Regions from separate parts of the Streptomyces sp. NBC_00414 genome, predicted to be linked through region 1. Evidence: riboswitches for the same ligand, from Rfam matches in the RefSeq annotation. Region 1 holds a riboswitch; the other holds the start of a gene.
The links. Region 1 has a riboswitch for glycine ahead of gcvP (aminomethyl-transferring glycine dehydrogenase). Riboswitches for the same ligand answer to the same signal wherever they lie in the genome.
Positions count from the first base shown of each region.

Region 1 (5,939 bases):
GTCATGCCCCGCGGCGCACCCGGGTGCGGAAGTACCCGGGTGCGCCACTACGGCCTTCCCGCTAGTCCTCGTACGCGTCCAGCGGCGGGCAGGAACAGACCAGGTTCCGGTCGCCGTACGCCTGGTCGATCCGCCGCACCGGCGGCCAGTACTTGTCGGCGGCCGAGACCCCGGCCGGGAACACGGCCTCCTCGCGGCTGTAGGCGTGCTCCCACTCGCCGCCGAGCGCGGCAGCGGTGTGCGGCGCGTTGCGCAGCGGGTTGTCGTCCGCCGCCCACTCGCCCGAGCCGACCTTCTCGATCTCCGCGCGAATGGCGATCATCGCGTCGCAGAACCGGTCGAGTTCCGTGAGGTCCTCGCTCTCGGTGGGCTCGATCATCAGCGTGCCGGCCACCGGGAACGACATGGTCGGCGCGTGGAACCCGTAGTCGATGAACCGCTTGGCGACGTCGTCGACGCTCACACCGGTCGCCTTGGTCAGCGGCCGCAGGTCGATGATGCACTCGTGCGCCACCAGCCCGCCGGGACCGGTGTACAGGACCGGGTAGTGCGGCTCCAGACGCTTGGCCACGTAGTTGGCGCTGAGCACCGCGACCTGCGTGGCCCGCTTGAGGCCCTCCCCGCCCATGAGACGGACGTACGCCCACGAGATGGGCAGGATGCCCGCGGAACCCCAGGGCGCCGCGGAGACCGGGCCCACGCCCGTCTCCGGGCCCGCGGCGGGCTGCAGCGGGTGGTTCGGCAGGTGCGGCGCCAGGTGCTCGCGCACGCCGACCGGGCCGACGCCGGGGCCGCCGCCGCCGTGCGGGATGCAGAAGGTCTTGTGCAGGTTGAGGTGCGAGACGTCGCCGCCGAAGTGACCGGGCTTGGCGAGGCCGACCAGCGCGTTGAGGTTGGCGCCGTCGACGTAGACCTGACCGCCCGCCTCGTGCACCTGCGCGCAGATGTCGGCGACGTGCTCCTCGAACACGCCGTGCGTCGAGGGGTACGTGATCATCAGCACGGACAGCTCGTCACGGTACTGCTCGATCTTGGCACGCAGATCCTCGACGTCGATCTCGCCGTCGTCCGCGGTCTTGACGACGACGACCTTCATCCCTGCCATCACGGCACTAGCGGCGTTCGTGCCGTGCGCGGAGGACGGGATGAGACAGACGGTGCGCTGCTCGTCGCCGTTGGCCCGGTGGTAGCCGCGGACGGCCAGCAGACCGGCCAGCTCACCCTGCGAACCGGCGTTGGGCTGCAACGACACCTTGTCGTAGCCCGTGACCTCGGCGAGCCGCTCCTCCAGCTCACGGATGAGCGTCAGGTAGCCCTGCGCCTGCTCGGCGGGCGCGAAGGGGTGCAGCTGCCCGAACTCGGGCCAGGTGACCGGCTCCATCTCGGTGGTCGCGTTGAGCTTCATGGTGCACGAGCCGAGCGGGATCATGCCCCGGTCGAGCGCGTAGTCACGGTCGGCGAGGCGGCGCAGGTAGCGCAGCATCGCCGTCTCCGAGCGGTACTGGTGGAAGACCGGGTGCGCGAGGTACTCGTCGGTGCGCAGCAGCGGCTCCGGCAGCGTGTCCTGCGCGGTCCCGTCCAGTGCCGTCACATCGCCGTCGACTCCGAACGCCGACCAGACGACGCCCAGCTGGGCCCGCGTGGTCGTCTCGTCGCAGGAGAGGGACAGGTGGTCCGCGTCGACGAGGTGGAGGTTGACCCCGCCCTGGCGGGCGGCGGCGAGCGTCTCGGCGGCCCGGCCCGGCACCCGCACGGTGAGGGTGTCGAAGTACGCCTCGTGGACGACCTCGACACCGCCCGCCCTCAGACCCGCGGCGAGGATCGTGGCGTAGCGGTGGGTGCGCTGAGCGATGCCCTTCAGTCCCTCGGGGCCGTGGTAGACGGCGTACATCCCGGCCATCACGGCGAGCAGCACCTGAGCCGTGCAGATGTTGCTGGTCGCCTTCTCGCGGCGGATGTGCTGCTCCCGCGTCTGCAGGGCGAGGCGGTACGCCTTGTTGCCGTCCACGTCGACCGAGACGCCGACGAGCCGGCCGGGCAGGCTGCGCGCGAACTTCTCGCGCACCGCCATGTATCCGGCGTGCGGCCCGCCGAAGCCCATCGGCACACCGAAGCGCTGGGTCGTACCGACGGCGATGTCGGCGCCCAGCTCACCGGGCGAGGTGAGGAGCGTCAGGGCGAGCAGGTCGGCGGCGACGGTGACGACCGCGCCCAGCTCGTGCGCCCGGTCGACGACGGGCTTGAGGTCCCGCACGGCACCGGAGGCGCCGGGGTACTGGAGGAGTACGCCGTTGATCTCGCGCTCGGCCAGCTCGGCGGGGATGCCGTCGCTCAGGTCGGCGACGACGACCTCGACGCCGGTGGGCTCGGCACGGGTCTGGATCACGGCGATGGTCTGCGGCATGGTGTCCGCGTCGATGAGGAAGAGGCCCTTCTTGTTCTTCCCCATGCGCCGCGACAGCGCCATGGCCTCGGCGGCGGCCGTGCCCTCGTCGAGCAGCGAGGCGCCGGAGGTCGGCAGTCCGGTCAGGTCGGCGACCACGGTCTGGAAGTTCAGCAGGGCTTCCAGCCGCCCCTGCGAGATCTCGGGCTGATAGGGCGTGTACGCCGTGTACCAGGCCGGGCTCTCCATGACGTTGCGCAGAATGACGGGCGGCGTGAACGTCCCGTAGTAACCGAGCCCGATCATGGAGTCCAGCACCTGGTTGCGATCCGCCAGGGAGCGCAGCTCGGCCAGCACCTCGGCCTCGGTACGCGCACCCGGCAGTTCCAGCGCGTCGGCGTTCTTGATCACATCCGGCACCGCGGTGGCCGTCAGCTCGTCGAGCGAGCCGTACCCCACCTGCGCGAGCATCTTGGCGCGGGCCGCGGAGTCGGGCCCGATGTGACGCTGCTCGAAGGGGATTCCCTGTTCGAGCTCGGAGAGCGGAATACGTTGGGCGGTCATTACGGAGGCCTCCTGGTCTGACGACCTTCGAGGGGCACCACGATGTGGGTGCCCGAACGGCCTCCCCCTCTGTCATCTCAACCTGAGAGCTTCACCGGCTCGCCGTGAAGGCGCGCCGGCTTTCACCGTCGGTGAGAGCGGAGGCCCGTCGAACACTCGAACACCGCTCTGCTTTCCAGAGTGACCTCGTCCATGCGGTACGTGTGCCTGAGAGATTCCGGGGAGGATTTGCTCCTTCGGCGCCTCCGATGAAGCCTGGAGGACTCTCCCGCACGGGGTCAGCAGCCGTCGCCCAGCCTACCAGCGGGGTTCCCTCAAGTGGCCGCCCTCCTCAAAGTGCTCTTTCGTAGTGCTTACGGATGAGTTGCGAGCAGCTGGAGGGACCGTGCAGACCGACATCGATCCGCGCAACCTGATAGGCCGCAAGGCGTTCGACCGCAACGGCACGAAGATCGGCACCGTCGACGAGGTCTACCTCGACGACGCGACCGGTGCGCCGGAGTGGGCGGCCATACGCACCGGCCTGTTCAGCCGGGACGCCTTCGTCCCCCTGGAGCCCAGCAAGGTGGTCGACGACTCCCTGCACATCCCCTTCGAACGCTCCCTGATCAAGGACGCCCCCGACTTCGGAGTGGGCCGCCACCTCTCCCCCGAACAAGAACTGCAGCTCTACCACCACTACGGCCTGGACCTGGCCCCACCACCCCCCTTCCCGGACCACGACTTCGGCCACCTGGCAACCACAGAAGACCCCACCTGACACCCGCCCCACCTGGGGCCGCGGCCCTTTGGGGACGCGGCGATCGGCGCAATCCTCTCGCCCTCCAGGGGCGCGGGGAACGGCGCAATCTTTTAGGGGCGCGGGGAACTGCGCAACCAGCCACAACGGCCCCGCACCCACAAACGCACCCCCACCCCTACCCCTCCGCATCCATCGCCGAAGGCACCCGCGCAACCAGAGGCAACGGCTCAGCCACCTCCAACCCAGGATCATCGATACGAAACGTCTTCACCCGCCCCGGCAAGGAATCCGGCGTCTCGAACCGCACGGTGACCCTCCCCAGCCCACTCCCCTGCACCCACCCATGCCCGAACTCGGCATGCCGAACATCGTGCCCCGCCCGCCACTGCCGCTCCGCCGCAGGCTCCGGCACCTCGGGCACCCGCCCCGCCGCCGGCCCGACCGCCTCCCCAGCAACCTCCTCGACCGCCTCCGCCCCACCCCGCTCCGCCCCCTCGTCGACAACGACAGCGGCATCCTCAGCAGCCCGCTCCAGGGCCTGCTGCGCCTGGGCCTGCGCGAACAGATCCTCCTGCGTGTAGTCGGCAAGCCCCGAAACCCCGACCCCCAACAACCGCACACCCCCCGTGGTGTCCACCGCCTCCAGCAGCCGCGCGGCAGCCTCCCGCACCACCGAGGGGTCGTCCGTGGGCCCCCGCAACGTCTCCGACCGCGTCAGCGTCGAGAAGTCGTACCGCCGCACCTTCAGCACGATGGTCCGCCCCGACAGATGCGCCCCCCGCAACCGCTGGACACACCGGTCCGCAAGCCGCTGCACCTCCATCCGCACCCGCACCCGGTCATGGATGTCCACGTCGTACGTGTCCTCGACGGACACCGACTTGGTGTCCCGCTCGGCCACCACGGGCCGCTCGTCGCGGGCCAGCGCCATGGCGTACAGGGCGAGGCCGTGGGCCTTCCCCAGCAGCCGTACGAGCTCGTCCTCGCCCGCCTCGGCGATCTCCCCGACCGTGCTGATCCCGCCCCGCCGCAGATGGTCCCCCGTGGCGGGCCCCACGCCCGGCAGGATGCGCACCGACATGGGCGCGAGCAGGGCCCGCTCGGTGCCCGGCTCTATCAGCACGAGCCCGTCGGGCTTGGCCTGCTCGGAGGCGATCTTCGCGAGCATCTTGCAGGCCGCGAGACCCACGGATCCGGTGAGCCCCGTGACGGCCCGGATGTCGGCGCGCAGCTTCCTCCCGGCCAGCAGCGCGGACCGCTCGTCCCAGGCCGTCTCCCCGGCCTCCAGATCCACGAACGCCTCGTCCAGGCTCAGCGGCTCCACCAGCGGCGACAGCTCCCGCAGGAGCCCCATCACCTGCTCGCTGATCTGCCGGTAGAGCCCGAAGCGCGGTACGAGGTAGGCGGCGTTCGGTGCCAGGCGGCGGGCCTGCGCCATGGGCATCGCCGAATGCACCCCGAAGACCCGCGCCTCGTACGAACAGGTGGAGACCACGCCCCGCGGTCCGAGGCCCCCCACGATGACCGCCTTACCGCGCAGGCTCGGCTTGGACGCCTGCTCCGCCGAGGCGAAGAAGGCATCCATGTCGAGATGCAGGATCGTGGGCGCGGTTCTCACATGTCCGATGCTGCCCTACGCCACTGACAATGCCCCTGCACACCGCCCGCGAGACGGTGCGGGACCGCACGCCGACCGGCCTGACCACCGGGCCGCGGGGGACCTCCACGGCCGGCTCAGACCGCCCGGTTGCGCCGCCGAGCCAGCTCGTCCGTGGGGTTGGCCCCGACGAGCGTCTCACCCGTGTCGACACGCTCCCCGTGCAGCTGTGAGAGCGCGCTCTCCACGTCCCGCCACACCACGCCCACGGCGATGCCGAAGATGCCCTGACCGCCCTGGAGAAGGGCGTGGACCTCGTCGGGCGAGGAGCATTCGTAGACCGTCGCGCCGTCGCTCATCAGCGTCATCCGCTCCAGGTCGCAGGATCCCCGCTCCTTGAGGTGCTGGACCGTGGTGCGGATGTTCTGCAGCGAGACCCCCGTGTCGAGGAACCGCTTGACGATCTTCAGGACGACCACGTCCCGGAAGCTGTAGAGCCGCTGTGTCCCCGACCCGTAGGCGGGCCGCACGCTGGGCTCGACCAGCCCGGTCCGCGCCCAGTAGTCCAACTGCCGATAGGTGATCCCCGCGGCCGCGCAGGCCGTGGGCCCGCGATAACCGATCTCCTCGGACGCCACCTCGTCGTCCCCCGG
Region 1 covers NZ_CP107935.1:8,468,456-8,474,394, reverse strand. The annotation lists gene gcvP (aminomethyl-transferring glycine dehydrogenase) at 62-2,947, opposite strand; glycine riboswitch at 3,133-3,228, opposite strand; gene OHS59_RS36855 (PRC-barrel domain-containing protein) at 3,333-3,707, shown strand; gene OHS59_RS36850 (DNA polymerase IV) at 3,865-5,307, opposite strand; gene OHS59_RS36845 (MerR family transcriptional regulator) at 5,424-5,939, opposite strand, start outside.

Region 2 (5,939 bases), 5.0 Mb from region 1:
GCCCACCGGGTCCTGGGCCACGTCCAGGAAGACCAGGCTCACCGGGTGGGGCAGCGGGACCCGGCCGAGGGCGCGGCCCAGGGCGTCCAGCGGGAGCGTGCGCGCGTTCTCGTCCCAGTGGGTCGCCTCCACGCCGACGAACATCACCGTGTCGCCGCCCTCGATGCTCGCCAGACAGCGCCGGGCGCTCGCCACCACGCCGGTCGCGTCGAACTCCGCCGAGGCCGCGGCCAGGAAGTCCACCGGGTCGTCCTGCCAGTCGGGCTGGAACAGCCGGACCCGGCCGCCGCTCGCGGGCCCGTCCAGCTCGGTCCGGCCGGCCCGGCACAGCTCGGCGACGGCGAGCGGGGGAACCGGCATCCCCACCGTGCCGTCCGGGTTCAGCGCGATCCCGACCTGGGGCGGCAGACCGCGCGCGAACTCCACGGCGGGCGCCACGGTGTACGCCATGCGGTCGCCGACGACCTGGCGGAACTGCTGCTCCGAGGTGAAGACCGGCACGTACGCCTGCCCGCCCAGCTCGATCGTGGGCAGGTCGAGCGGGCCGCTGTGCGGGCCGCCCCCCTCGGGCAGCGGCACCCAGATGAAGCCGCGTCCGAGGGTCTCCACGACCCGGGCCCCCGTCGAGGGCGACGGAGGGAGTCCCAGGGACGCGGCGAGCACCTCCTCCAACTCGTTGCCGGGCCAACCCATGTGGGGGTGCGCCTGTGCCGGAATGTCCTGTGCCTGGAAGTCCATCTCCACCGCCTGCTCCAACCGCCGTGTGCGGTTGACGAGGTTAGTCGCCGTCAGTCGCCGAAATCGATGCGCCGCAGCACGTCCGCCGCGGCACGGTCGACGAGCACCGCGGAACCGCAGCCCTCCGGGAGGTCGCCCTTCTCCACGGACCGCAGCAGCCGGGCGACCGCGCCGCGGTGCCGGGCGAACGCGTACCGCGAGACGCCCCGGCCGCGCTCGCGCTGGCCGTCGAGCGCCGTCCCGGGATCGACGTCCAGCAGGAGCAGGTGCAGGGTGCCCCCGCGGCGCCGGGCGTCCCGGGCGAGCCAGCTGCGCACCCAGGCCTGCGTACCGCAGTCGTGCACGACGACGCCCTCCCCGGAGCGCAGGGCCCGGCGCAGGCCCGCGTAGTGCGCGGCGCGGACGAGGGGCCGGTAGACCGCGTACGGCAGGAAACGGGCGAGGCGCTCGTCCCAGCGGTCGCGGGTGTCCTGCGAGTCGATGCGGCGGCCGGTGACCGCCCGGCGCATCAGGGTCGACTTGCCGCTGCCCGGCAGGCCCGTGACCACCACCAGGTCGGCCCCTCCGAAGCGCAGACCGTGCGGGCTGTGTCCCGAGCGGGCCCGCAGATCGCGGACGACGGGCGTCACCATCGGGTCGCACGCCTCCCTGGCCGGTGCGGGTGGCTGCTTGGGCAGCGCGATGCCCGTGCCGGTCGCGTACGCCGTGGTCCTGTTCACCCTGATCGTCCTCCCCATGGGGTCGGCAGACCCATCTCCGTCGAGTGTAAAGAGAAGGTAATGCGCTGGTCCCCCCGTTTCTGTTCTTGTCCTGCCACAGCCCCGTCACAGATCACTGTGAACACCCCTGACCCCCGTCCGGTCACTGCTCGGCCCCCTCCCGGAGCCGGGGGCGTGCAATGATGTGCCCGCCAACTGCATACCGGCCGCTTGAATCCGCGCGGGAGAGTTCCGGGTACATGTACACGCAGGTGTACGAGTGCCCGGGCGCCGAAGGAGCAAGTCCCTCCCTTGAATCTCTCAGGCCCCCGTTACCGCGCGGACGAGGCACATCTGAAAAGCGGGCCGCCCCCTGACAGCCAGGGCGTCGGCCCCACCCAAGGTGCAAGTCAGTGACCCCCGTATTCACCGGTGGACACGGCGAACCTCTCAGGTTCCGATGACAGATGGGGAGGAACGACCTCGCCGTCATGCCTTGGGAGCCCCGCCGATGAGCAGCAACACCCCCGTTGAACCGCGCCGTACCGCGCTCGATGCCCTGCATCGCTCGCTGGGCGCGACGATGACCGACTTCGCCGGCTGGGACATGCCGCTGCGCTACGGATCCGAGCGCGACGAGCACCTCGCCGTCCGCACCCGGGCCGGTCTCTTCGATCTCTCGCACATGGGGGAGATCACGGTGAGCGGCCCGCAGGCCGCCGCGCTGCTGGACTTCGCGCTGGTCGGCAACATCGGGGGCGTGAAGACCGGCCGCGCCCGCTACACCATGATCTGCCGGGCCGACGGGGGCATCCTCGACGACCTGATCGTCTACCGCCTCGCCGACAGCGAGTACATGGTCGTGGCGAACGCCTCCAACGCCCAGGTGGTCCTGGACGCCGTCACCGAGCGCGCCGAGGGCTTCGACGCCGAGGTGCGCGACGACCGGGACGCGTACGCCCTGCTGGCCGTACAGGGGCCCGAGTCCTCCGGCATCCTGAAGTCCCTCACCGACGCCGACCTGGACGGCCTGAAGTACTACGCGGGCCTGCCCGGCACGGTCGCCGGCGTCCCCGCCCTGATCGCGCGCACCGGCTACACCGGCGAGGACGGCTTCGAGCTGTTCGTGGCCCCGGCCGACGCCGAGAAGCTGTGGCAGGCGCTGACCGACGCCGGAACCGCGGCCGGACTCGCCCCCTGTGGGCTCTCCTGCCGGGACACCCTGCGCCTGGAGGCGGGCATGCCGCTGTACGGGCACGAGCTGAGCACCTCGCTCACGCCGTTCGACGCCGGGCTCGGCCGGGTCGTGAAGTTCGAGAAGGAGGGCGACTTCGTGGGACGCGAGGCGCTCTCCGCGGCCGCCGCGCGTGCCCTGGAGAATCCCCCGCGGGTGCTCGTCGGCCTGGTCGCCGAGGGCCGCCGGGTCCCGCGCGCCGGGTACCCCGTGGTCGCCAACGGCAAGGTCGTCGGCGAGGTCACCTCCGGCGCGCCCTCGCCGACGCTCGGCAAGCCGATCGCGATGGCCTACGTCGACGCCGCGCACTCCGCGCCCGGCACCACCGGTGTCGGCGTGGACATCCGGGGCAGTCACGAGCCGTACGAGGTCGTGGCTCTGCCGTTCTACAAGCGTCAGAAGTAACACTGTCCGCACGCGTCAGAAGCATCATCGGTACCGGTCCGCGAGCACCGGACGTGAACCATGGTCCGCGACCGACACAAGTGACTCTGGGCACATCCACCCAGCTCACCAGCGTTCCCCCGCATCAGCACTCCCCGCGTACAGGAGAATTCAGGCCATGAGCAACCCCCAAGAGCTGCGCTACAGCAAGGAGCACGAGTGGCTGTCGGGCGCCGAGGACGGCGTCTCGACGGTCGGCATCACGGAGCACGCGGCCAACGCGCTCGGTGACGTGGTGTACGTCCAGCTCCCGGAGGTCGGTGCCGCGGTGACCGCGGGCGAGACCTGCGGCGAGCTGGAGTCGACCAAGTCGGTGAGCGACCTGTACTCGCCCGTCTCCGGTGAGATCACCGAGATCAACCAGGACGTCGTGGACGACCCCGCGCTGGTGAACACCGCTCCCTTCGAGGGCGGCTGGCTCTTCAAGGTACGGGTGGCGGACGAGCCGAAGGACCTGCTCTCCGCCGCCGAGTACACCGAATTCTCCGGCTCCGAATAAGGACTCCGCACCGATGTCGCTTCTGAACACGCCCCTGCACGAACTCGACCCGGACGTCGCCGCCGCCCTCGACGCCGAGCTGCACCGTCAGCAGTCCACCCTCGAGATGATCGCCTCGGAGAACTTCGCCCCGGTCGCGGTCATGGAGGCCCAGGGCTCGGTCCTCACCAACAAGTACGCCGAGGGCTACCCCGGCCGCCGCTACTACGGCGGCTGTGAGCACGTCGACGTCGCCGAGCAGATCGCCATCGACCGCGTCAAGGAGCTGTTCGGCGCCGAGTACGCCAACGTGCAGCCGCACTCGGGCGCCTCCGCCAACCAGGCCGCGCTCTTCGCGCTGGCCCAGCCCGGCGACACCATCCTCGGTCTGGACCTCGCCCACGGCGGCCACCTGACCCACGGGATGCGGCTGAACTTCTCCGGCAAGCAGTTCAATGTGGTCGCTTACCACGTGGACGACGCCGGCCTGGTCGACATGGCCGAGGTCGAGCGGCTCGCCAAGGAGCACCGCCCCAAGGTGATCATCGCGGGCTGGTCGGCGTACCCCCGGCAGCTGGACTTCGCCGAGTTCCGCCGGATCGCGGACGAGGTCGAGGCCTATCTGTGGGTCGACATGGCGCACTTCGCGGGCCTGGTCGCGGCGGGTCTCCACCCCAACCCGGTGGAGCACGCGGACGTGGTCACCTCCACCACGCACAAGACACTCGGCGGGCCCCGCGGCGGGATCATCCTCGCCAGGAAGGCCTTCGCGAAGAAGCTGAACTCGTCCGTCTTCCCGGGCTTCCAGGGCGGCCCCCTGGAGCACATGATCGCGGCCAAGGCCGTCTCCTTCAAGGTCGCCGCCACGGAGGAGTTCAAGGAGCGCCAGCAGCGCACGATCGAGGGCGCGCGGATCCTCGCCGAGCGGCTGACGGCGGCCGACGCCCGCGAGGCCGGGGTGAACGTGCTCTCCGGCGGCACGGACGTGCACCTGATCCTGGTCGACCTGCGCGAGTCCGAGCTGGACGGGCAGCAGGCCGAGGACCGGCTCCACGAGGTCGGCATCACGGTCAACCGCAACGCCGTCCCGAACGACCCCCGGCCGCCGATGGTGACGTCGGGCCTGCGGATCGGCACGCCCGCCCTCGCCACCCGCGGCTTCACGGCCGAGGACTTCACCGAGGTCGCGGACGTCATCGCCGAGACCCTCAAGCCGGTCTTCGACGCGGCGGCGCTCAAGGCCCGCGTGACCGCCCTGGCCGAAAAGCACCCGCTGTACCCCGGTCTGGGCAAGTAGTCCCGTTTCGCGGGGTACCGCGCACACTGGAAGGTGCGCGGTACCCCGTCAGACGCGTGCCGCACCCGGGCCACACCCCGCCCCACCCCTGCCGTACCCCGCTTCACCCCGCTTTGAGGAGTTCCCGTGGCCATCTCGGTCTTCGACCTGTTCTCGATCGGCATAGGCCCGTCCAGCTCCCACACGGTCGGCCCGATGCGCGCGGCGAGCATGTTCGCGCACCGCCTGCGCAACGAGGACCTGCTGGCCCCCGTGACCGCGGTCCGCGCAGAGCTGTACGGCTCGCTCGGCGCGACCGGGCACGGCCACGGGACCCCCAAGGCGGTACTGCTCGGCCTGGAGGGCGCCTCGCCCCGCACCGTGGACGTCGAGGGCGCCGACGCCCGCGTCGAGAAGATCAGATCCTCGGGCCGCCTCGACCTGCTCGGCGAGCACGAGATCGGCTTCTCCTTCGACGACGACCTGGTGCTGCACCGCCGCAAGACGCTGCCCTACCACGCGAACGGCATGACCCTGTGGGCGTACGACGCCTCGGGCGCCGAGGTGCTGTCGAAGACGTACTACTCGGTGGGCGGCGGCTTCGTCGTCGACGAGGACGCGGTGGGCGCGGACCGCATCAAGCTGGACGACACAGTCCTGAAATACCCCTTCCGTACGGGCGACGAGCTGCTGCGGCTGGCGAAGGAGACGGGCCTGTCCATCTCCGCGCTGATGCTGGAGAACGAGCGGGCCTGGCGCACCGAGGAGGAGATCCGCGAAGGGCTCCTCGCCATCTGGCGCGTGATGCAGGCGTGCGTGTCGCGCGGCATGTCCCGCGAGGGCATCCTGCCGGGCGGCCTGCGGGTCCGCCGCCGCGCGGCCATGTCGGCCCGCCAACTGCGCGCCGAGGGCGACCCGCTGGCCCACGCGATGGAGTGGATCACCCTGTACGCGATGGCCGTGAACGAGGAGAACGCGGCGGGCGGCCGCGTGGTGACAGCCCCCACGAACGGCGCCGCGGGCATCATCCCGTCGGTCCTGCACTACTACGTGAACTTCGTCGCCGGCGCC
Region 2 covers NZ_CP107935.1:3,422,174-3,428,112, forward strand. The annotation lists gene OHS59_RS14525 (enhanced serine sensitivity protein SseB) at 1-738, opposite strand, end outside; gene OHS59_RS14530 (AAA family ATPase) at 789-1,475, opposite strand; glycine riboswitch at 1,669-1,784, shown strand; gene gcvT (glycine cleavage system aminomethyltransferase GcvT) at 1,948-3,075, shown strand; gene gcvH (glycine cleavage system protein GcvH) at 3,233-3,613, shown strand; gene glyA (serine hydroxymethyltransferase) at 3,627-4,889, shown strand; gene OHS59_RS14550 (L-serine ammonia-lyase) at 5,016-5,939, shown strand, end outside.
Region 2: it holds a riboswitch for glycine, as region 1 does, so the genes downstream of both, gcvT (glycine cleavage system aminomethyltransferase GcvT) here and gcvP (aminomethyl-transferring glycine dehydrogenase) in region 1, are expected to answer to the same signal.